Regions from separate parts of the Micromonospora sp. NBRC 110038 genome, predicted to be linked through region 2. Evidence: riboswitches for the same ligand, from Rfam matches in the RefSeq annotation. Region 2 holds a riboswitch; each other region holds the start of a gene.
What was found. Region 2 has a riboswitch for cobalamin ahead of LPU61_RS27600 (peptidase). Riboswitches for the same ligand answer to the same signal wherever they lie in the genome.

Region 1 (8,068 bases), on a different contig from region 2:
GGTGAGCGGGCCGGCGATCCGGGCGGCGCGCGGTTCGGCCCGTTCGTCCGGCAGCTCTGCTGGCGGGACTTCTACCACCAGGTCACCGCCGCGTTCCCCGAGATCGCCACGAAGGCGTACCGGCGGGGGGCCACCGAGGACTGGCGGCACGACCCCGAGGCGCTCGACGCCTGGGCGCGGGGGCGTACCGGCCTGCCGATCGTCGACGCCGGGATGCGGCAGCTGCGCGCCGAGGGCTGGATGCACAACCGGGCCCGGCTGATCACGGCCGGCTACCTGACCAAGGTGCTCGGGCTGGACTGGCGCGAAGGGGTGGCGGTCTTCTCCCGCTGGCTGCTCGACGGCGACGTGGCCAACAACGCCGGCAACTGGCAGTGGGTGGCGGGCACCGGCAACGACAGCCGGCCGCACCGGGGGTTCAACCCGGTGCGCCAGGCGGGCCGCTTCGACCCCGACGGCGCGTACGTCCGCCGCTGGGTGAAAGGAGGGGCCCCTGGTTAACGCATTCTGGTGCACAAGGGACCCCTCCTGACAACCGGGCCCCGGCGCGGCAGCGCGCTCAGAGGCAGGAGTGCAGGGCCTCGACCAGCTCGTCGACGCGGTCGTGGTCGGCCAGCCGCGCGGTCGCGTACGCGAACACGTAGCCCCGCCCCGGGTCGGCCCAGGCGCTGCTGCCGCCGATCCCGCCCATGCCCCAGCTGCCGTCCGGCTCCCGCTGCATGCCCAGCGTCCAGCACGCCCGGCGGTCGAGCACCAGGTCCGGCCCGTCGTACTGGGCCCGGGTCGCCTCGGCGACCAGCTCCGGGCTGAACAGCCGCACCCCGTCCAGGGTGCCCCCGGCGAGCAGGCCGGCATAGCAGCGGGCCAGCCCGGCGGCCGTGGCGTGCAGGTTCACCGCCGGCACCTGCGCGCCCCGCCACAGCGGGCCGTTCAGCACCGCCACGTCCAGGCCGCCCGCCGGGTTGCCCAGCGCCGCCGCCCGCAGGGACCCCGGCTCGCCGAGCGTGCGGACCGGCCAGCCCGGATCGGCGTACGACAGGTCGGCGCACCGCCGCCGGTCGGCCGCGCCGAGCCCGAAGCCCAGGTCGAGCCGCCACGGGCCGGCGATCTCCTCGGCCAGGAACCGGCCCACCGACCGCCCGTCCACCCGCCGCACCAGCTCGCCCACGAGGTGCCCGTACGTCCAGGCGTGCTCGCCCGCGACGGTCCCCGGCGTCCATCGCGGCTCGGCGGCGGCCAGGTCGGCGCAGAGCAGGTCCCAGTCCGCGATCACGTCGGCCGGCCGGGGCACCGGGAACGCCGGCAGCCCGGCCGTGTGGCTGAGCACCTGGCGGACCGTGGCCGGCGCGCGGAACCCCGGCCAGTGGTCGGCGACCGGGTCGTCCAGGTCGAGCCGCCCCCGGTCGACGAGCAGGAGCAGGCAGAGCGCGGCCACCGGCTTGCCCACCGAGTAGACGTTGACCAGGGTGTCCGGCCGCCACGGGTCGCCGCCCCCGGCCGGCGGCACCGATCGGCCGGGCGGGACGGCGGCCCGGGAACCGGCGACGAGGTCGACGACCGGCGTGCCGTCGTACCAGATGGCGAGGCCGGCCCCGGTCTCCCGGCCGGCGGCGAACAGGTCGTGGAAGCAGTCCCGGACGGGGGCGAAGCGTGCGCGCATCCGGCCACGGTAGGGGCCCGGCGAGCCCCGGGGCGCGGGAATTCCGGGAGGCGGGCGAGGGCGGCCAGCGCTGGGCTTCCGGGAGGCGGCGACGGCCCGCAGCACCGGAACTGCACCTCGCGGTGGCCCACGGTCCTCCGGTGCGGAATGCTGGTCCGATGGCGGAACCGGAACTGGTGGACGTGGTCGTGCTCGGGCTCGGGGTCGGCGGCGAGGAGGTGGCCGGCCGGCTCGCCGAGGCCGGCCTGAGCGTCGTCGGCATCGAGCGGCGGCTGGTCGGCGGCGAGTGCCCGTACTGGGGGTGCATCCCGAGCAAGATGATGATCCGGGCGGCGAACGCGGTCGCCGAGGCCCGGCGGGTCGCCGAGTTCGCGGGCGAGGCCGACGTACGCCCCGACTGGGCCCCGGTGGCGAAGCGGATCCGCGAGGAGGCGACCGACAACTGGGACGACCGGGTCGCCGTGGAGCGGTTCACCGGCAAGGGCGGCCGGTTCGTGCGGGGCAGCGGGGCGCTCGACGGCCCCGGTCGGGTGCGCGTCGGCGACCGGGTCTTCCGGGCCCGGCACGGCATCGTGCTCGGCACCGGCACCCGGCCCTTCGTGCCGCCGCTGCCCGGGCTGGCCGACACGCCGTACTGGACGAACCAGCAGGCCATCGAGGTCGAGGAGCTGCCGGGCAGCCTGCTGGTGCTCGGCGGCGGCGCGATCGGGCTGGAGCTGGCCCAGGTCTTCGCCCGGTTCGGCGTCGAGGTGACCGTGCTGGAGGCGTCGGGCCGGGTGCTCGCCGTCGAGGAGCCCGAGTCCTCCGAGGTGGCCGCCGCCGCCCTGCGCGCCGACGGGGTGCGGATCGCCACCGAGGTACGCGCGGAGCGGGTCGACCACGACGGGCGGGCGTTCACCCTGCGGGCGGTGGGCGGGGCCGAGTTCACCGCCGAGCGGCTGCTCGTGGTCACCGGCCGCCGGGCGCACCTCGACGAGCTGGGCCTCGACACCGTCGGCGTCGACCCGGGCCAGCGGTTCCTCGCCGTGGACGACCGGATGCGCGTCGCCGACGGGATCTGGGGCGTCGGCGACCTGACCGGGGAGGGCGCGTTCACCCACATCGCCATGTACCAGGCGGCCATCGTGGTCGCCGACGTGCTCGACCACGTCCGGCGGGCGCGGGCCGGCGCGGACGCGAGCGGTGCCGCCAGCGCGGTCGGCGGCGCGGCGCACACGGAGGGCACCGGGATCGCCGGCGGGGTGCCGCACGCCGACTACCGGGCGCTGCCCCGGGTCACGTTCACCGACCCCGAGATCGGCGCGGTCGGGCTCACCGAACGGCAGGCCCGCGAGCGGGGCATCAACGTGCAGGTCGGGGTGAGCCGGCTCGACTCGTCCACCCGGGGCTGGATCCACCGGGGCGACGGGTTCGTCAAGCTGGTCGCGGACGCCGACCGGGGGGTGCTGGTCGGGGCCACCTCGGTCGGCCCGGCCGGCGGCGAGGTGCTGTCGGGCCTGGTGGTGGCGGTGCACGCGGAGGTGCCGCTGAGCCGGCTCCGGCACATGATCTACGCGTACCCGACGTTCCACCGCGCCATCGAGACCGCCCTGCGCGACCTGAGCTAGCCGGCCGGCACCCCCTCAGGCGGGGGCGCCGTGGCGGCCCGCACCGGCCGCGAAGCGCGCCGCCCCCGCCGTCGCGTCGGCCGCGAGGGACGCCGCGCCGTAGGCCAGCTCCACCGCGAGGGCGTCCGGCTCGGGCAGGTTCGCGCCGGCCAGCACCGCCGCCCGGTCGTTGCGCAGGCACGCCTGCGGGTGCCGGGCGATCTCGGCGGCCAGACGCTCGGCCTCCGCGCGGGCCGCACCCGGCGCGACCAGCCGGTTCACCAACCCCATCGCGTACGCCTCCTCGGCCGGGACCGGCCGGCCCGTGAGGATCAGGTCCAGCGCCCGGCTCTCGCCGATCAGCCTCGGCAGGCGGACGGTGCCGCCGTCGACCAGTGGCACGCCCCAGCGCCGGCAGAACACGCCGAGCACCGCGTCGGACTCGGCGACCCGCAGGTCGCACCAGAGCGCCAGCTCCAGCCCGCCGGCCACGGCGTACCCGGAGATCGCGGCGATCACCGGCTTGGACAGCCGCAGCCGCGTCGGGCCCATCGGGCCGTCGCCGTCCGGCTCGACCCGGTTGCCGCTCGGCGTGCCGATCGCCTTGAGGTCCGCCCCGGCGCAGAACGTGCCGCCGGCCCCCCACAGCACGGCCACCGCCGCCGCCGGGTCGGCCTCGAAGGCGCGGAACGCGTCGGCCAGGGCCCGGGCGGTGGGACCGTCGACGGCGTTGCGGGACGCCGGCCGGTCCAGGATCACCGTGGTCACCGCGGCGGCGTGCTCGACCCGTACCCCCATCGGGACAGCATGCCCTGCCCGGACGCCGACGCACCAGCGCGGGCGTAGCCACCCTGCCGGACGGCCACCGGTGTTCGTACTCCGTACATCGGCTTCGCACGGCGGACAGCCCGGCCCGTGGCGGCTTCTCTCGTCCTCTGTCGGCCGCCAGAATGCGCGCTGAAGGGCCACCGAACGTGTCGACGCGAACTCGTGCGGTGCCCGTCGCCCGTCGCCGTGGGCCCCGGGTGAGGTGAGGGTGAGGGACGCCGTTGGGCGCCACCGCCGCCGTGATGCGGGGAGATGCCGTGACAGGACGTACCGGGGCGGGGCCGTCCGCGACGAAGCGGGTCGACTGCGGCGACGAGGCATCCGCCGACCCGCCCGGGTCGTGGTCGCGGCTCGTCACGGACGATCCGGACGAGGCGCACCGCTGGCTGCTGGCGGCCTATCCGGAACACCGATTACGCGCGTTCGACCGCCGCGGTGGGGTCGTCTTCCGGGCCGCCCACGCGCGTTTCGGCTCGGCCAGCGTGGCCCGGGTGCGCTATCCGATGAACGCGGACAACGACGTGTCCACCCGGGACGTCGTCGGGGTGGCGGAGGTGCTCTCCGGTGGCTGGGGGGTCGACGTCGGGGCCGGGGAGGTGATGGCCGGAGCCGGTGACCTGCTGCTCGTGCCGCCCCGGCGGACCAGGGCGATCCTGCACCGCGACATGGAGGTCGTCGCCGTGGAGATCCCCCTCGCCGACGTGCGGCGGGTGGCGCAGGAGCGGTGTGGCCTCGCGCCGGTCGACCTGCGGTTCCAGGGGCTGTCGCCGGTGTCCCCGTCCGCCGCGCAGCTCTGGCGCAACACCACGCGCTATCTCACCCAGGTGGCGCTGCCGGGCGCCGCGTTCGGGGCCAACGCGCTGGTGCAGGCGGAGGCGACGGGCCTGCTGGTGGCCGTCGCGCTGGCGACGTTCCCCAACACGACGATGACCGAGGCGCCGTCGCGCGGCGCGGGGGCCGTCGCGCCGGCCGCGGTCCGTCGTGCCGTCGCCTACATCGAGCAGTACGCGGACCAGACCCTGACCGTGACCGACGTGGCGGTCGCGGCCGGGCTGGGCGCGCGGGCGCTCCAGCAGGCCTTCCGCAAGTACCTCGACACCACCCCGACGCGCTACCTGCGACAGGTACGCCTGGAACGGGTGCACACCGAACTCCAGGCCGCCGAGCCCGGCGCGGGCCTCACCGTGGCCGCCGTCGCCGCTCGGTGGGGCTTCGCCCACCTGGGCCGGTTCGCCACCGAGTACCGCCGGGCCTACGGGCGGCCGCCCAGCCAGACGCTGCGGAGCTGACCGGGCGCGAGAACCCCTCGGGCCTGGGAGGTGGCGCTCCGGCGTGCCGTTGCACTGTCCACCCGGGCCGGGTAGCTAGGCTCCCTCGTGACCCAGGGGGGTGAATTGGTGACTTCGGGTAGTCACGTCCCGCCCGCGCTCACCCGGTTCTCGACCAGCGACCCGGCAGAGGCGGCGCACGTCTACGAGACCGCGTACGGCCGCAGCGTGCGGCTGGCCGCCGTGCCGACCGGGCTTCCGCTCCGCCACGACCGGTGGAACGCCGGGGCGTTCTGCATCGACGACATCAGCATCGCCCTCGACCTGCGGGTGAACGCGGAACCACTCGGTTACGTCCTGCTCGCCGCCCCCCGCCGGGGGTGCTTCGGGCGCCGCTGCGACGGCGTCGACGAGCTGGTCGGCCCCGGCGAGATCGCCGTGCTGTACCAGCCCGACCTGCCCGGCTCCTCGTGGTCCAGCGACCTGGACGTGACCTGCGTCCTGCTGGACCTCTCGCTGATCGACCAGGTCGCCCGCGCCGATCCGGACCGGCCGCTGGCACCCCTGCGGTTCGTCAGCTTCCGGCCGATCCGCGCCGACGCGGAGTGGCGGTGGCGGCAGACCGTCCGGTACGCGGAGTCGGTCATGGCCGCCGGCGGCGCGCCGGGCGCGTCCCCGCTCGTGCTCGGTGGCCTCGGCCGCCTGCTCGCCGCGGCGACGCTCGCCGCGTTTCCCAGCAACGCCCTCCGGGAGGACCGGCCGTGCGACCGGGCCGACGCCCACGCGGGGACCCTGCGCCGGGCGATCGCCTTCATCGAGTCCACCGCGGGGACCGACATCGGCCTCGTCGACATCGCCCGCGCCGCCGGCACCACCCCCCGCGCGGTGCAGCTCGCGTTCCGCAGTCAGCTCGGCACGACCCCCCTGGCCTACCTGCGCCGGGTGCGACTCGACCTGGCCCGCCAGGAACTGTCCCGGGCCACGCCCGGCGACGGCACCTCCGTGGCCGCGACCGCCGCGCGCTGGGGATTCGCCGACCCGCGCCGCTTCGCCGCCCGCTACCTCACCACGTACGGGGAACTGCCCGGCCGGACGCTGCACCGCTGACGCGGGTTAGCATCGCCGGCGGCACGATCATGCGAGGTGCCCCGCGGGTGCGGGGAGAATCGGGAAGCCGGTGTGAATCCGGCACGGGCCCGCCGCGGTGACCGGGGAGCCACCGTCCACGCGCGAGGAGCGCAGCCACTGGCCGTGCGGCTGGGAAGGCGGACGGGCAGGCGTCGATCCGGGAGTCCGAAGACCGGCCTCGCGTCGACCGCCCACCCGCTGGGTGGGCCGAGCGCAGCGGGAGCCTGCCTGTGGAACTCTACGACGCCATCCACCGCCGCCGGGACGTCCGGGCCCAGTTCACCGGGGAGCCGGTGCCGGCCGACGCCCTGCACCGGATCCTCGACGCCGCGCACGCCGCGCCCAGCGTCGGCTACTCGCAGCCGTGGGACTTCGTCCTGGTCCGGGACGCCGCCGTCCGCCGCCGGTTCTACCGGCACGTGCAGGCCGAGCGGGCCACGTTCGCCGCCACCCTGGACGGCGCGGCGGCCGAGCGGTTCGCGCGTATCAAGATCGACGGGGTGCTGGAGTCGACGCTGTCGATCGTCGTCACGTACGACCCGGAGCGCGGCGGCCCGGCCGTGCTCGGGCGGCACTCCATCGCCGACGCCGGCCTCTACTCGGTCTGCCTGGCCATCCAGAACCTCTGGCTCGCCGCGACCGCCGAGGGGCTGGGCGTCGGGTGGGTCTCCTTCTACCGGGAGCCGTTCCTCGCCGAACTGCTGGGCGTGCCGGCCGGCATCCGGCCGGTGGCCTGGCTCTGCGTCGGGCCGGTCACGCACCTGGAGACCGTGCCCGACCTGGAGCGGCACGGGTGGCGGCGACGCCGGCCCCTCGCCGAGGCGGTGCACCACGACCGCTGGCCGCAACGGGTGACCGACCGACCGAACAGCTAATTCAGGTACGTCTATGTGGCGGCTAGGCTGGCGTAGCGCTGAGTCATCACTTAGCTACGTTGGGAGGAGTTCCATGCGTACCACCGTCAAGGTCCTGGCCGCGTCCGTCTTCGCCGTCCTGGGCCTCGCCGCCGGTGCCACCCCGGCCCTCGCCGCCGCCCCGGCACCCTTCTGCGAGTCCGGCGCGTCGCAGTTCTACTGCGACGCCAGCAGCGCCGGCACGACGACCTGGAGCATCACCTGGTACTCCGGCAGCGTCGGCACCTTCACGACCGCCGGGTCGACCCTCTTCGCCACCTGCCCGGCCAGCAACCTCGGCCACCCGGTGCGTGCCAGCTACAGCTACTTCGACGGCAGCACGACCCAGTACAGCGGCACCACCCAGTTCATCTGCCGCAGCGGCCCCTGGCTGTAGCCGGCCCCGTCCGGCGTACGCGCGACCCACGCGTACGCCGGACGCCCGGCACGGCTGCCCGGTTTGCGACCGCTTCTGCCGGGAAGTCGGACGGAATGCGGGCACTCTTGACGAAACTCGAACAGGCTTCGGCCCTGGACCGGGCCGGCGACCGGCTGCAGCGCGGCGTCCAGGCCACCCTGCGCCCGCAGCGGGTCCGCGACCTGCTGCACGGCGTCTTCATCGGCCACCCCCTGCACCCGGCGCTGGTGCAGGTGCCGGTCGGCTCCTGGATCAGCGCGGCCGTACTCGACCTGATGCCCGGCCAG
Region 2 (3,971 bases):
GGCGCCGCCGCTCGGCGCGTGCCAGTACGACCAGTACGCGGTGACGGGTGGAGTGTTGACGCACGGCTCGGTCGCGGCGGTGGGCTTGCCGTTGATCCGGCACACGAACGCCAGTCCCCAGCGCGAGGTTCCGGTCACGGTGAAGCCCGCGCCCTGGAGGGCGGCCAGCCCAGTCGCCGGGTCGCCGAGGGCGCAGGCCACCTGGACCCCGCCGCCGAGGGCGGCGAAGTCGACCACCACGGTGACCCCCGACGTGTCGGTACACGCGGCGGCGTGCGCGGCCTGCGGCGCAGGCTCGACGGCGGTCAGCGCGACGGCGGCGACGGCGGCGGCCAACAGTCCGGCAAGCCGCCTACGAATGACGATTCGAAACATGGGTCCTCCCCGAGAGCAGACGAATGAGAATCAGGCGAGCGACGGGACGGCTCACGGGCAGTCGGGGGTCGGTGCGCCGGTCGTCGCGCCGGCGGCGGACAGGTGGGCGTACCCAGCGCCGGTCAGACCGAGGACGGCCTGCGCGGTGGCGCGGGCGGCGGTGGCCGGGTCGAAGGCGCCGCCGTCGAAGTCGACCGCCCCCCGGTCGGCTGACGCGCCGGCGCAGTCGACCTGGAGTCCGGCGAGGAACGTGCGGGCCCGCGCCCAGGCCAGCGGCCGGTGACCATCGCGCAGCGCCTGCGCGGCGAGCCCGGTGCTGTTCGCGTTCGGTGTTCCCCCTACGTTGGCGAACCCGCCGTTCGCGCCCTGCACCGAGAGCAGCCAGCGCAGCCCCGGGGCGGCGTCGGCCCTGCGGCCGGCCGCCCGCAACGCCTGCACCGCGAGCGCGGTGGCGTCCACGTCGGAGGTGCAGACCGGCTGGGCGGGCAGCAGCGGGTAGCCACCGTCGGCGCAGCGGGTGCCGGCCAGCCAGGACGCGGCCGCTGCCGGCACGCCCTGTGCGGTCCGGTCCAGCGCGAGGATCGCGAAGGACTGACTGAAGGCGTTGCTGTAGTCGCCGAACGCCGACCGGTCGGTGAACCGGCCGGTCGGCGACTGGAGCGAGCGCAGGCGGGCGACCAGGTCCACCCCGCCCACATCCGTCGGGTCACCGCCGCGCACCGCGACGGCGAGGGCGAGTTTGGCGGTGGCGCCGACGTACGCCTCGGTCGTGCCGTCGCCCACGTAGGCGTCGCGGACGTCCGGCCGGCTGACCCAGGCCAGCGCCCGCGTGCCGGAGTCGTCGGCGACGCCGGCAGCGGCGAAGGCGAACACCGCGTCGAGGGTGAGCCCCTGGTCCGGGTAGGCGACCCCGTCGTAGACCACCTCGAAGCGTTCCCCGTCGATTAGTTGCCGGGCCAGCCACCCGGCGGCGGCCTCCGCCCGGGTCGGGCCGGCGGGCGCGGGAGCGGCGAGCGCGGGCGTGGTGACTGTGAGGGCGGCGAGCACACCGCAGAACAGCGCGAGCAGGCGGTGCCGGCTCAGGCGAACGACCATCGGAAGCGCCTTTCCGGCCCGGCGGTCGTCAGAACCCGAACGACCACCGTGGCACGGGGTCGACCGGGACTCCGACCCGTGGGCCACGACGGGTGGGGGAGCGAAATCGCGGGCACGTCGGGTATTCGGGCTTGTCATCGGAGCACACCCCGATGGCCTACCGTTGCGGGCCAGCGCCGGACTTCGACCGGACTTCCCCCTACGCGCACGCTGATGAAGTTGTCGCGTCAGTCTGGCCGGGCGGGGCAGCACGTGTCAATGCGTTGCCCGACATCAACACACGGTGACCATCGCGACAGGGTGACACGGTCGCTCGGCCGTGCCGGGCGGGACGGTGTCGGCGTCCCGCCCGGCCTGCGCTCACCTGCCGCGAAGCTCGACGGCGGCGGCGGCGAGGTGCGCCAGAGACGCCTCGACCTCGGGATAGCTGCGGGTCTTCAGGCCGCAGTCGGGGTTGACCCACAGCCGCTCGGCCGGCACCACCGCCAAGGCCCGGCGAAGCGCCTCGACGACCTCGTCACGTGGCGGGACCCGGGGCGAGTGAATGTCCCACACGCCTGGCCCGACTCCGCGGTGGTAGCCGGCCGCGGCTAGGTCGCCGAGGACCTCCATCCTCGAGCGGGACGCCTCGATGCTGGTGACGTCGGCGTCGAGGGCGTCGATGGCGGCGATGATCTCACCGAACTCGGAGTAGCACAGATGGGTGTGGATCTGGATGTCGTCGGCGACACCGCTGGTGGCCAGGCGGAACGCGCCTACCGCCCAGTCCAGGTAGGCATCCTGGTCCGCCGCGCGCAGGGGCAGGGTTTCCCGCAGGGCCGGCTCGTCGACCTGGATCACCCGGATGCCGGCCGCCTGAAGGTCGCGGCACTCGTCACGCAGGGCGAGGGCGATCTGGTCGGCGGTGACGTTGATCGGCTGGTCGTCGCGCACGAACGACCAGGCGAGGATCGTCACCGGTCCGGTGAGCATGCCCTTGACCGGCCGGTCGGTCAGCGATTGCGCGTAGGAGGACCAGGCGACCGTCATGGGAGCCTGCGGGCCACATCGCCGTAGATGACCGGCGGGCGGACGCAGCGGGAGCCGTACGACTGCACCCAGCCGTGCTCGGTCGTGGCGAAACCGGTCAACTGCTCACCGAAGTATTGGACCATGTCGTTGCGCTCCGGCTCGCCGTGCACGAGTACGTCGAGGCCCAGCCGCTCCTGGAGCCGGATGACATGCTCGACCTCGGCGCGCATCCGCTGGACGTAGCCGGAGTCGTCGAGCCGGCCGGACCGGTGTGCGGCGCGGGCCGCACGCAGCTCGGCGGTCTGCGGGAACGAGCCGATGGTCGTGGTGGGCAGCGGCGGCAGGTGCAACCGGGCCTGCTGGACCGCCGCCCGCCGCCGGTGGTCGCCCCGTTGCCTGTCGCCTGGGCGCAGCGCGGCGAGCCTGCCCCGCACGGTGTCGTCGCGCCACGCTTTCGGGGCGGGTGGTAGCGGTTCAGGCAGCGGCGTCGTGCCGTCGCGCAGGGCGCGGCCGAGCAGGACGACCTCGTCGACCTTCTGCCGGGCGAAGGCCAACCGCCGTCGCAGCTGCGGATCGAGCGTGGTCTCGGCGGAGAGATCCACCGGTGTGTGCAGCAGGGAGCAGGAGGTGGACACGGCGACGTGGTCGGCGAGCCCGGTGACCGCGGCACCGGTCGTTATCGCCGCCCGAAGGTCGGTGCGCCAGACGTTGCGACCGTCGACGAGCCCGGCGACGATCGTCTTGCCGTGCAGTGGGCCGGCTCCGGCGAGACGTCGCAGGTTGCCGGGCCCGGCAACGAGGTCCAGGCCGAGCGCCTCGACCGGCGTGTCCAGCAGCGCGGGCAGCGCGTCACCGAGTTCCCCGAAGTAGGTGGCGACGAAGATCCTCGGCCGCTGCCGCACGGAGCACAACCGCATGTAGGCATCGTGTAGCGCCTCGATCTCGGCCGTGGTGCGGTCGGCCACGTAGGCGGGTTCGTCCAGCTGAACCCACGTGACACCGGCGGCGGCGAGGGCACGGAGAACGTCGGCGTACACGTCGACGAGTTCGGCCATCCGATCGAATGACTCGACGCCTGGTGTGGAGGTCTTGGCCAGCAGCAGGAACGTGGCGGGCCCGACCAGCACCGGTCGGCTCTCGATACCCAGCGCGCGGGCTTCTCCGTACTCACGCAACGCCTTGTCGGGGTTCGCGGCGAAGACGGTGTCGGGTCCGATCTCCGGGACCAGGTAGTGATAGTTCGTGTCGAACCACTTCGTCAGTTCCAGCGCCGGTTCGGCGTCGACGCCGCGGGCCATGGCGAAGTAGGTGTCGAGCCCTGACAGGCCGAGTCGGGCGAAGCGTCGTGGGACCGCGCCGACGGCCACCGCCGTGTCGAGGACGTGATCGTAGTAGGAGAACGTGTTCGACGGGATCGCGTCCAGGCGGGCGTCGCGCAGCGTCCGCCAGACCCCGGCGCGCAGCGCGACCGAGGTGCTCTCCAACTCCGC
Region 3 (8,068 bases), on a different contig from region 2:
GGGAAGGTCGACGGGATCAAGGTGTCCCTGCTCGACGCCGACCGGGAGGTCGCGCTGCGCCGCCGGCTGCCCGCCGGGGTACGCCTCTACACCGGCGACGACTTCCACTATCCGGAGCTGATCCGGGGCGACGAGGCGGGCCACTCCGACGCGCTGCTCGGGGTGTTCGCCGCCATCGCGCCGGCCGCCGCCGCCGCGCTGGCCGCCCTCGACGCCGGCGACCTCACGACGTACGACGAGGTCTTCGCCCCGACCGTGCCGCTGGCCCGGCACCTGTTCGCGGCCCCGACCTGGCACTACAAGACCGGCATCGTGTTCCTGGCCTGGCTGACCGGCCACCAGGACCACTTCACCATGGTCGGCGGCCAGCAGGCGGGCCGGTCGCCGGCCCACCTGGCCCGGCTGCTCGTCCTGGCCGACGCGGCCGGGCTGCTGCCCGACGCCGAGCTGGCCGCCGCGCGGGCCCGGGCCTACTTCACGGTCGCCGGGGTGCCCCAGTGACCGCCGTGGACGGGCCGGAGCTGGCCACGACGGGCGGGCCGGCGACGCGCACGGCCGACGGGCCGGCCGCGACCGCCGTGGACGGGCCGGCGGGCGACCGGTTCGGTGGTCGGCTGGCCCGGTTCTCGTTCAACCAGGCCACCGCCACCGGTTGGGGCCTGGAGGAACTGGTCGCCGGCTGCGTGGCGGCCGGGGTGCCGGGCGTCGGGCTCTGGCGGGAGCCGGTGCGCGAATACGGCGTCGAGCGGGCGGCGCGGCTGGTCCGCGAGGCGGGACTGGCCGTCACCTCGCTGTGCCGGGGCGGGTTCTTCACGGCCGACGGCTGGCGCGACGAGAACCTGCGGGCGATCGAGGAGGCCGCCACCCTCGGCACCCGCGAGCTGGTGCTGGTCTCCGGGGGCCTCCCGGCCGGCAGCCGCGACGTCGACGCCGCCCGCGAGCGGGTCGCCGACGCGATCGGCGAGCTGGTGCCGCACGCCGAGTCGGCCGGGGTGCGGCTGGCCATCGAGCCGCTGCACCCGATGTTCTGCGCCGACCGGTGCGTGATCTCCACCCTCGGCCAGGCCCTCGACATCGCCGAGCGGTACGACCCGGGCGCGGTCGGGGTGGTGGTCGACACGTACCACCTGTGGTGGGACGACACCGTGTTCCGGCAGATCGCCCGCGCGGGGGACCGGATCGCCGCGTTTCAGGTGGCGGACTGGATCACCCCGCTGCCGGAGGGCGTGCTGCTGGGCCGGGCGCTGCCCGGCGAGGGCTGCATCGACATGCGCCGGTTCCGCGACGCGGTCGACGCGGCCGGCTACCGGGGGGCGATCGAGGTGGAGGTCTTCCACGCCGACCTCTGGGCCCGCCCCGGCCCGGAGATCCTCGCCGCCGCGATCACGGCCCACCTCACCCACGTGGCCTGACCCGCCGCGCGCCCCGACCCGGGCCCGGGTCGGGGCGCGCGGCGGGGCCGGAGCACCATGGGCGGTGGTGCGACGGGCAGGGGAGGCGGCCATGGTGCGGTGGAGCTGGTTCCGGGAGGCCGCCGGGCGGGTTCGGCAGGGCTGGCTGCCGGTGGTGGAGGGGACGGTCGCTGCCACGGTGGCCTGGGTGCTGGCCACCCGGCTGGTCGGGCACCCGCAGCCGTTCTTCGCCCCGGCCGCCGCGCTGATCGTCCTCGGACAGGCCCGGGGCCAGCGGATGCGCCGGGCGGTGGAGGTGGTGCTCGGCGTCGCCGCCGGGGTGCTCGTCGCCGACGTCGTGGTGCAGGCCCTCGGGCCGCGCACCAGCTGGACGGTCTTCACGGTCATCCTGCTCACCATCGTGCTGGCCGTGGCGGTCGGTGCGAGCAGCGTCTCCGTGGTGCAGGCCGCCGTCTCCGCGCTCTACCTCGTGGTGGTCGCCCCGCCGACGGAGTCGCTGATCCCGTTCCGGTTCGTCGACGCGCTGATCGGCGGGGTGGTGGCCCTCGTGGCCAGCCAGCTCGTCGACGCCCGCCGCCCGCTCGCCCCGCTGGTCGCCGAGTTCCGGCAGACCTTCGAGGATCTCGCCGGGCTGCTGCGCGAGGTCGCCGACGCCCTCGACGGCCGCGACGAGCAGGCCGCCCTGGCCGCCCTGGACCGGGCGCGGGGCATGGACGCCGCCGTGGAGCGGCTGCGCGGCGCGGTGCTCGCCGCCGGGGAGGCGCTGACCCTGCACGTACGCCGCCGTCGGCACCTGGGCCGGCTGCGTACCGTCGACGCGTCCATCGGGCAGATCGACTACGCCGTGCGCAACGTGCGGGTGCTGGCCCGGGCCGGGGTGACCCTCACCCGGCAGGCGACCCCCGTGCCGGCCGACCTCGGCGGGGCGGTCCGCTGCCTCGCCGACGCCGTGCAGGCGGCCGGGGAGGCGTTCGCCGCCGACCTCGACGGTCGCGATGCCGCCGCCGACGAGCACGCCGGCCGCGCCGAGACCGCCGCGCTGGACGCGGTCCGGGGCGCCGGGCGGCTCTTCGCCTCCGGCCAGCCGCTGCCGCTGGCGATGATCGTGGGTCAGGTGCGGGCCACCGCGATCGACCTGCTGCGCGGGGTCGGCGTGGACGACGACGCCGCCGTGCTCGGCCGGGTCGACGAGGCCCTCGGCCTACCGGCCGTGTGACCCCGGCACCCGCCGCCTTCCGGTAGTGGGTCGGTCCGGATGACGGTAAGGGGCGGGGGTCATGATCGGTGCTGTCGCGCCAGGGTGTCCAATGGGCGGTCGACGCCCGTAGAACCGAGAGGAACTCGCCGTGAGCAGCACCGACGCACCGCCCGCCGAGCCGGAGGCCGGTCGGGCCGGCGCGCAACGCGCGGTACTGTCCGCCCGCAACGGCGTGGCGACCGTGTTCGCCCTGAACGGGCTCGCGATCGCCACCTGGTTCGCCCGGGTGCCGGCGGCCCGGGAGGCGCTGGACCTCAGCGCCGGAGGGCTCGGCCTGCTGCTGCTGTCGATGTCGGTGGGCTCGCTGCTGGCCATGCCGACCGCCGGGCTGGTGGCCCAGCGCCTCGGCACCGCCCGCGCGGTGCTCCTCGGCACCGCGCTGGTCTCGGGCGGGTTGGCCGTCGCCGGCACGTCCGCCGGAGCCGCCGGGTTCCTACCCGGGGCCGCCGTCGGCCTGTTCGCCTTCGGCTACGGCGCCGGCACCTGCGACGTGGCGATGAACATCGAGGGTACGACGGTCGAGCGGCGGCTGGGGCGTACCATCCTGCCCCGGTTCCACGCGGCCTGGAGCCTCGGGTCGGTGGCCGGGGCGGGGATCGGCGCCGGTGCCGCGCGGGTCGGGGTGCCCATCGCCGCGCACCTGAGCGTCCTCGCGGTGGTGGTGATGGTCGGCACGCTGCTCGGGGTCCGGACGTTCCTCCCCAGCGCAGGCACCGCGCCGGCCGGCGGGGAGAGGGCCGCCGCCTCGGCCCGGCGCGCGTCGCTGCTCGCCGCCTGGCGGGAGCCGCGCACGCTGCTCATCGGCCTGCTGGTGCTGGTGATGGCGTTCACCGAGGGCAGCGCCAACGACTGGCTGGCCGTGGCCTTCGTCGACGGGTACGGGCTCAGCGAGGCGGCCGGCGCCGCCGTGTTCGGGGTGTTCGTGGTCGGCATGACCATCGGGCGCACCGCCGGAACGGTGGCGATCGACCGCTGGGGTCGGGTGCCGGTGCTGTTCGGCACCATCCTGCTCGCCGTCGTGGGTGCCGGTCTCGCGGTGCTGGCCGGCGGCGGGCCGGTGGCCATCGTCGGCGTCGCACTGTGGGGGCTGGGCGCGTCGCTCGGCTTCCCGGTGGGGCTCAGCGCCGCCGCCGACGAGGAGGCCGGGGCGCCGGCCCGGGTCAGCGTGGTCGGGGTGATCGGCTACACGGCCTTCCTCGGCGGCCCGCCGCTGCTCGGCCTGCTCGGCGATCACGTGGGCACCCTGCGGGCGCTGCTGTTGGTGCCGCTGCTCCTGGTGCCCGCCCTCGCCCTGGTTCCGGTGCTCCGGCCGCCGGCCGGCACGCGCAGCCGCCCGGCCTAGCCCGACCCACGGGGGACCTCTGGCCACCGCCTGCCGGTCACGCGCTCGGCTGCCGGAGCGGCCCGTTCCTCAGCCGCCCGTCGTCACGCAGCGTGATCTTGTTGGTCATCGCGGCCATCGGAGGGCACCCACCGATCGGAGCGCTTTGCTCTGCACCCACATACGCAGCGCTCGCGCAGCGTGACCACGTCGGCGCGTCGCCATTCATCCGTGATCTCCTATTCGGCCAGCTCGACCGGGGTGATGCGTCGGTGGGCGCAGAGCAAAGGGGCGAGTGCGGGTGGGAGGGGTGAAAACTGTGGTGACGCAGGGTCAGGCGAGTGGACGGGCGCGCACGCCCGCGTGGTGATTGCGCAGAGTGGTCAGCCGGTGGCGGGTTCCGGGTCGCGGTGGCGGTCCGGGCGCAGCCAGACGCGCAGCGGACCGACCCGCCGGAAACCCGCCTCCTCGGCCGGCGGCAGGCCGCCGCCGGACTCGTAGCCGACCAGCGGCCGGCCCGGGCGGGCGGCCACGACGCCGCGCCACACCCCGGCGAGATCCCCGTCGGCGGCGAAGACGTTGGAGACCCCGACCGCCGGGCCGCAGTCGGTGAGCACGGCGCCTGCGGTGACCGCGCCGTCGCCCGCGCGCCGGGCGAGGATCGTCACCCGCGGGTCGGCCAGCAGCGCCGGCCGGCGCAGGGCCTCGCTGCCGGCTGCGGCGGACCAGGCGGCCAGCCCCCGCGCCGACGTGACCGGAGCCAGCGCCGTCGGGCCCGCCCCAGGCAGCGCGGCGAGCGGCGTGCCGGGCGACGCGACGAGCGGTGTCGCGGGCGGCCCGGCGGGCGGGCGGTGGATCCACGAGGCCGCGAAGAGCACCCGGAAGCCGTGCGGGGCGAGGTCCAGGTCGGCGAAGCTGTCCTTCACCGACGCGCCGGGCCCGGCGTCGATCCGGGCCAGCAGTCGGGCGGCGTCCACGCCGGGGCGCAGCGTCACCGCGTCCGGATACCACGGTGGGGAACGGCGGGGCACCGACCAGGCGTCCGCGTCGCGCGCTCCCGCGAGGCCGTGGGCCCGGCCGACCAGGTCGCACCAGTCGGCGTTGTCCCGCGCCGCCACCGCCCGCCACGCCACCACCGGGCGAGTGTACGGGGAGGCCGGGCGGGGTCAGCTTCCTCTCATCCCGCGTCCAGCAGGCTGCCAGGCGGGGATGGTCCACTGGAGCGTACGCCGAGGAGAGGAGCCGGGCATGGGCTGGTTCAGCCGCCGCCGACCCGCCGCCGACGGAACCCCGACGAAGCTCGACCGCGAGGCGACGCCGGACGACCTCGCCGCCCTGGAGGCGTTCGTCCGCAGCCGCCGGGGGGTGGAGTTCTATCTGGAACCGGAGACCACCGCGACCGACACGACGGTGATGGCGATCGCCCACGACGGAGAGTGGATCCGTCGGCGGACCGGGTCGCCGCGGGCCGCCGCGAAGATCGCCCAACGGCACGCCGTGCCCTTGTACGAGGCCGCGCGCACCGGATACCCGGAGCGCATGCGGGCCTGGAACCGGGCGCACCCGGAGCGCCGGGCGCACTGACCCGCCGGGCCGGCGCACGGACCCGCGTCGGCGCGCACCGGCCCGCCGCGCGGCGTCGCTCAGCGCACGTGCGCGGCGATGGCGCGCGCGCAGTCGAGCGACTCGGTGCGGCCGGTGTCGACCTCGACGTCGTAGTGGACGCCCTCGTGCACGGTCTCGGCCTGCGTCGCCGCCATCCCGATCACCCGGTCGCCCCGGGCGATCTCCCGGCCCGCCGCGACGGCCGGGGCACACCGCACCCCGGCCCACAGCACCTCGAGACCGGTCAGGTAGCCGCGGAGGCGCTCCTGGGACGCGCCGCCACCGAGGAAGACCTCGTCCAGGACGATCCGGGCTCCGGCGCCCGCCATCGCGGCGATGCCGACCAGCCAGGCGTGCTGCACGGCGAGGAAGTCCTCCCCGACGTCGACCTCGCCCCGCCGGCCGAAGCTCAGCCCGGCGGGGGAACCCAGCATGGCCGGCGGCAGCCGGTCGATCAGGTCGTCCACGCCGAAACTGATCCACGGGTGCGGCAGGACGCGCTGGAGGCACCGGACGATCGCGGACTTGCCCGAGCTGGAGCCGCCGTTGAGCACGATGACCTGCGTCGCCACCTGATCGGATTCCCTTCGGGCAACTCCCGTCCCGCGCGAGCGGGTGATGATCGGAATCAGCCTAACCAATCCGGGGGTCGGTCGGCGGGAAAAGACGCGCGGAGCGACCCGGAGCCATCGGCGTACGACATTTGCTTTTTCCGCATCCGATTCCTTGAGCCATTGTCGTCACTCGATGTCGAGCGGGGGTGGGAGTGGCCGGGAGCCCGGCGTTGACCGGCGGCGGTCGGGTGTGGCAGCATTCGCGGCCTGACGGCAGTGAAGGAAGCCGGTGCGATTCCGGCGCGGTCCCGCCACTGTCACCGGGGAGCGATCCCCCCTCGTGAGTCACGGCCGTGTGTCTGCGGTTGGAAGGCCGGGGGAGAGCGTCGATCCGGGAGCCAGGATACTTCGGCCGTCGGAGCGACCCCAGGGCGTGGACACCCGAGGAGGACCCGATGACGCACGGCGTCTCGCACATCGACGACCATCGTCGCCGCCTGCTGGCGCGCGGCAGCCTGCCCGCGCCCCGTCGCCGCACCTGAGCCCGCGCACCGCGTACCGCGCCATGCTGCGCTCCCGGCGCCCCGGCCGTCGCCGGTGAACCGGCCGCAGGCCCGCCGTATCCGCTGACCCCGCGCCCCTGCCTGCCCGCCGGCGGCCCACCCGCCGCCCGGTGCGTCACTCTCCGGAGCCTTCCGTGCGCATCCTGCTGCTGTCCACCGCCGACACCGACCTGCTCGCCGCCCGGGCCAGCGGCGCCGGCTACCGGCTGGCCAACCCCGCCCGGGTCGCCGCCGACGCCGTGCCGGCGCTGCTCGACGGCATCGACCTCGCCGTCGTACGGCTGCTCGGCGGCCGGCAGGCGTGGCCGGACGGCCTGGCGGCCGTGCTCGGCTCCGGGGTGCCGACGGTCGTCCTCGGCGGCGAGGCGGTCCCCGACGCCGAGCTGATGGCCGCGTCCACCGTGGCCTCCGGGGTGGCCACCGACGCCCTGGCGTACCTGGTCGAGGGCGGGCCGGGCAACCTCGCCGAGCTGGCCCGGTTCCTCTCCGACACGGTGCTGCTCACCGGCGAGGGCTTCGTCCCGCCCGCGTCGACCCCCGGGCACGGCGTCCACGGCGAGCGCCCCCACAAGCCCGAGCGGCCGACCGTCGGGATCGTCTTCTACCGGGCGCACGCCCTCGCCGGGAACACCGCCTTCGTCGACTCCCTCGCCGACGCGGTCGACGCCGCCGGGGCGAACCCCCTGCCGATCTTCTGCGGCTCGCTGCGCGGGCTCGCCCCCGGCGACGGGCCGCTGGAGCTGTTCGCCCGCTGTGACGCCCTCGTCGTCACCGTGCTCGCCGCCGGCGGGACCGTGGCCGCCGACGCCTCCGGCGGGGGCGACGACGACGCCTGGGACGTCGGCGCGCTCGCCGCCCTCGACGTGCCGATCGTGCAGGCGCTCTGCCTCACCAGCACCCGCGAGCAGTGGGCCGGCAGCGACGCCGGGCTGTCGCCGCTGGACGCCGCCATGCAGGTGGCCATCCCCGAGTTCGACGGCCGGATCGTCACCGTGCCGTTCTCGTTCAAGCGCATCGACGCCGACGGGCTGTCGGTCTACGAGCCCGACCCCGAGCGGGCCGCCCGGGTCGCCGGGATCGCCGCGCGCCAGGCCCGGCTGCGGCACGTGCCGGGCGCCGACAAGCGGCTGGCGATCGTGCTCAGCTCCTACCCGACGAAGCACTCCCGGGTCGGCAACGCCGTCGGCCTGGACACCCCCGCCTCGGCGGTGCGGCTGCTCGCCGCGCTGGCCGCCGCCGGCTACCACCTCGGCGACCGGCCCGTGCCCGACGACGGGGACGCGCTCATCCACGCCCTGATCGCCGCCGGCGGCCACGACGTGGAGTGGCTCACCCCCGAGCAGCTCGCCGCCGCC

Region 1: it holds a riboswitch for cobalamin, as region 2 does, so the genes downstream of both, bluB (5,6-dimethylbenzimidazole synthase) here and LPU61_RS27600 (peptidase) in region 2, are expected to answer to the same signal.
Region 3: it holds a riboswitch for cobalamin, as region 2 does, so the genes downstream of both, cobN (cobaltochelatase subunit CobN) here and LPU61_RS27600 (peptidase) in region 2, are expected to answer to the same signal.

Annotation. Positions count from the first base shown of each region.
Region 1 is NZ_BBOL01000005.1:67,703-75,770, reverse strand. It holds gene LPU61_RS18660 (deoxyribodipyrimidine photo-lyase) at 1-501, shown strand, start outside; gene LPU61_RS18655 (serine hydrolase) at 560-1,660, opposite strand; gene LPU61_RS18650 (NAD(P)/FAD-dependent oxidoreductase) at 1,819-3,267, shown strand; gene LPU61_RS18645 (crotonase/enoyl-CoA hydratase family protein) at 3,283-4,044, opposite strand; gene LPU61_RS18640 (AraC family transcriptional regulator) at 4,332-5,363, shown strand; gene LPU61_RS18635 (helix-turn-helix domain-containing protein) at 5,472-6,449, shown strand; cobalamin riboswitch at 6,467-6,666, shown strand; gene bluB (5,6-dimethylbenzimidazole synthase) at 6,701-7,345, shown strand; gene LPU61_RS18625 (hypothetical protein) at 7,419-7,760, shown strand; gene LPU61_RS18620 (Rieske 2Fe-2S domain-containing protein) at 7,856-8,068, shown strand, end outside.
Region 2 is NZ_BBOL01000009.1:455,185-459,155, reverse strand. It holds gene LPU61_RS27605 (hypothetical protein) at 1-375, opposite strand, end outside; gene LPU61_RS27600 (peptidase) at 427-1,470, opposite strand; cobalamin riboswitch at 1,569-1,703, opposite strand; partial or broken gene metE (5-methyltetrahydropteroyltriglutamate--homocysteine S-methyltransferase) at 1,831-3,971, opposite strand, start outside.
Region 3 is NZ_BBOL01000008.1:197,833-205,900, reverse strand. It holds gene LPU61_RS25010 (dihydrodipicolinate synthase family protein) at 1-501, shown strand, start outside; gene LPU61_RS25005 (sugar phosphate isomerase/epimerase) at 615-1,412, shown strand; gene LPU61_RS25000 (aromatic acid exporter family protein) at 1,480-2,628, shown strand; gene LPU61_RS24995 (MFS transporter) at 2,759-4,012, shown strand; gene LPU61_RS24990 (hypothetical protein) at 4,375-5,127, opposite strand; gene LPU61_RS24985 (hypothetical protein) at 5,240-5,575, shown strand; gene cpt (chloramphenicol phosphotransferase CPT) at 5,635-6,168, opposite strand; cobalamin riboswitch at 6,430-6,559, shown strand; gene cobN (cobaltochelatase subunit CobN) at 6,848-8,068, shown strand, end outside.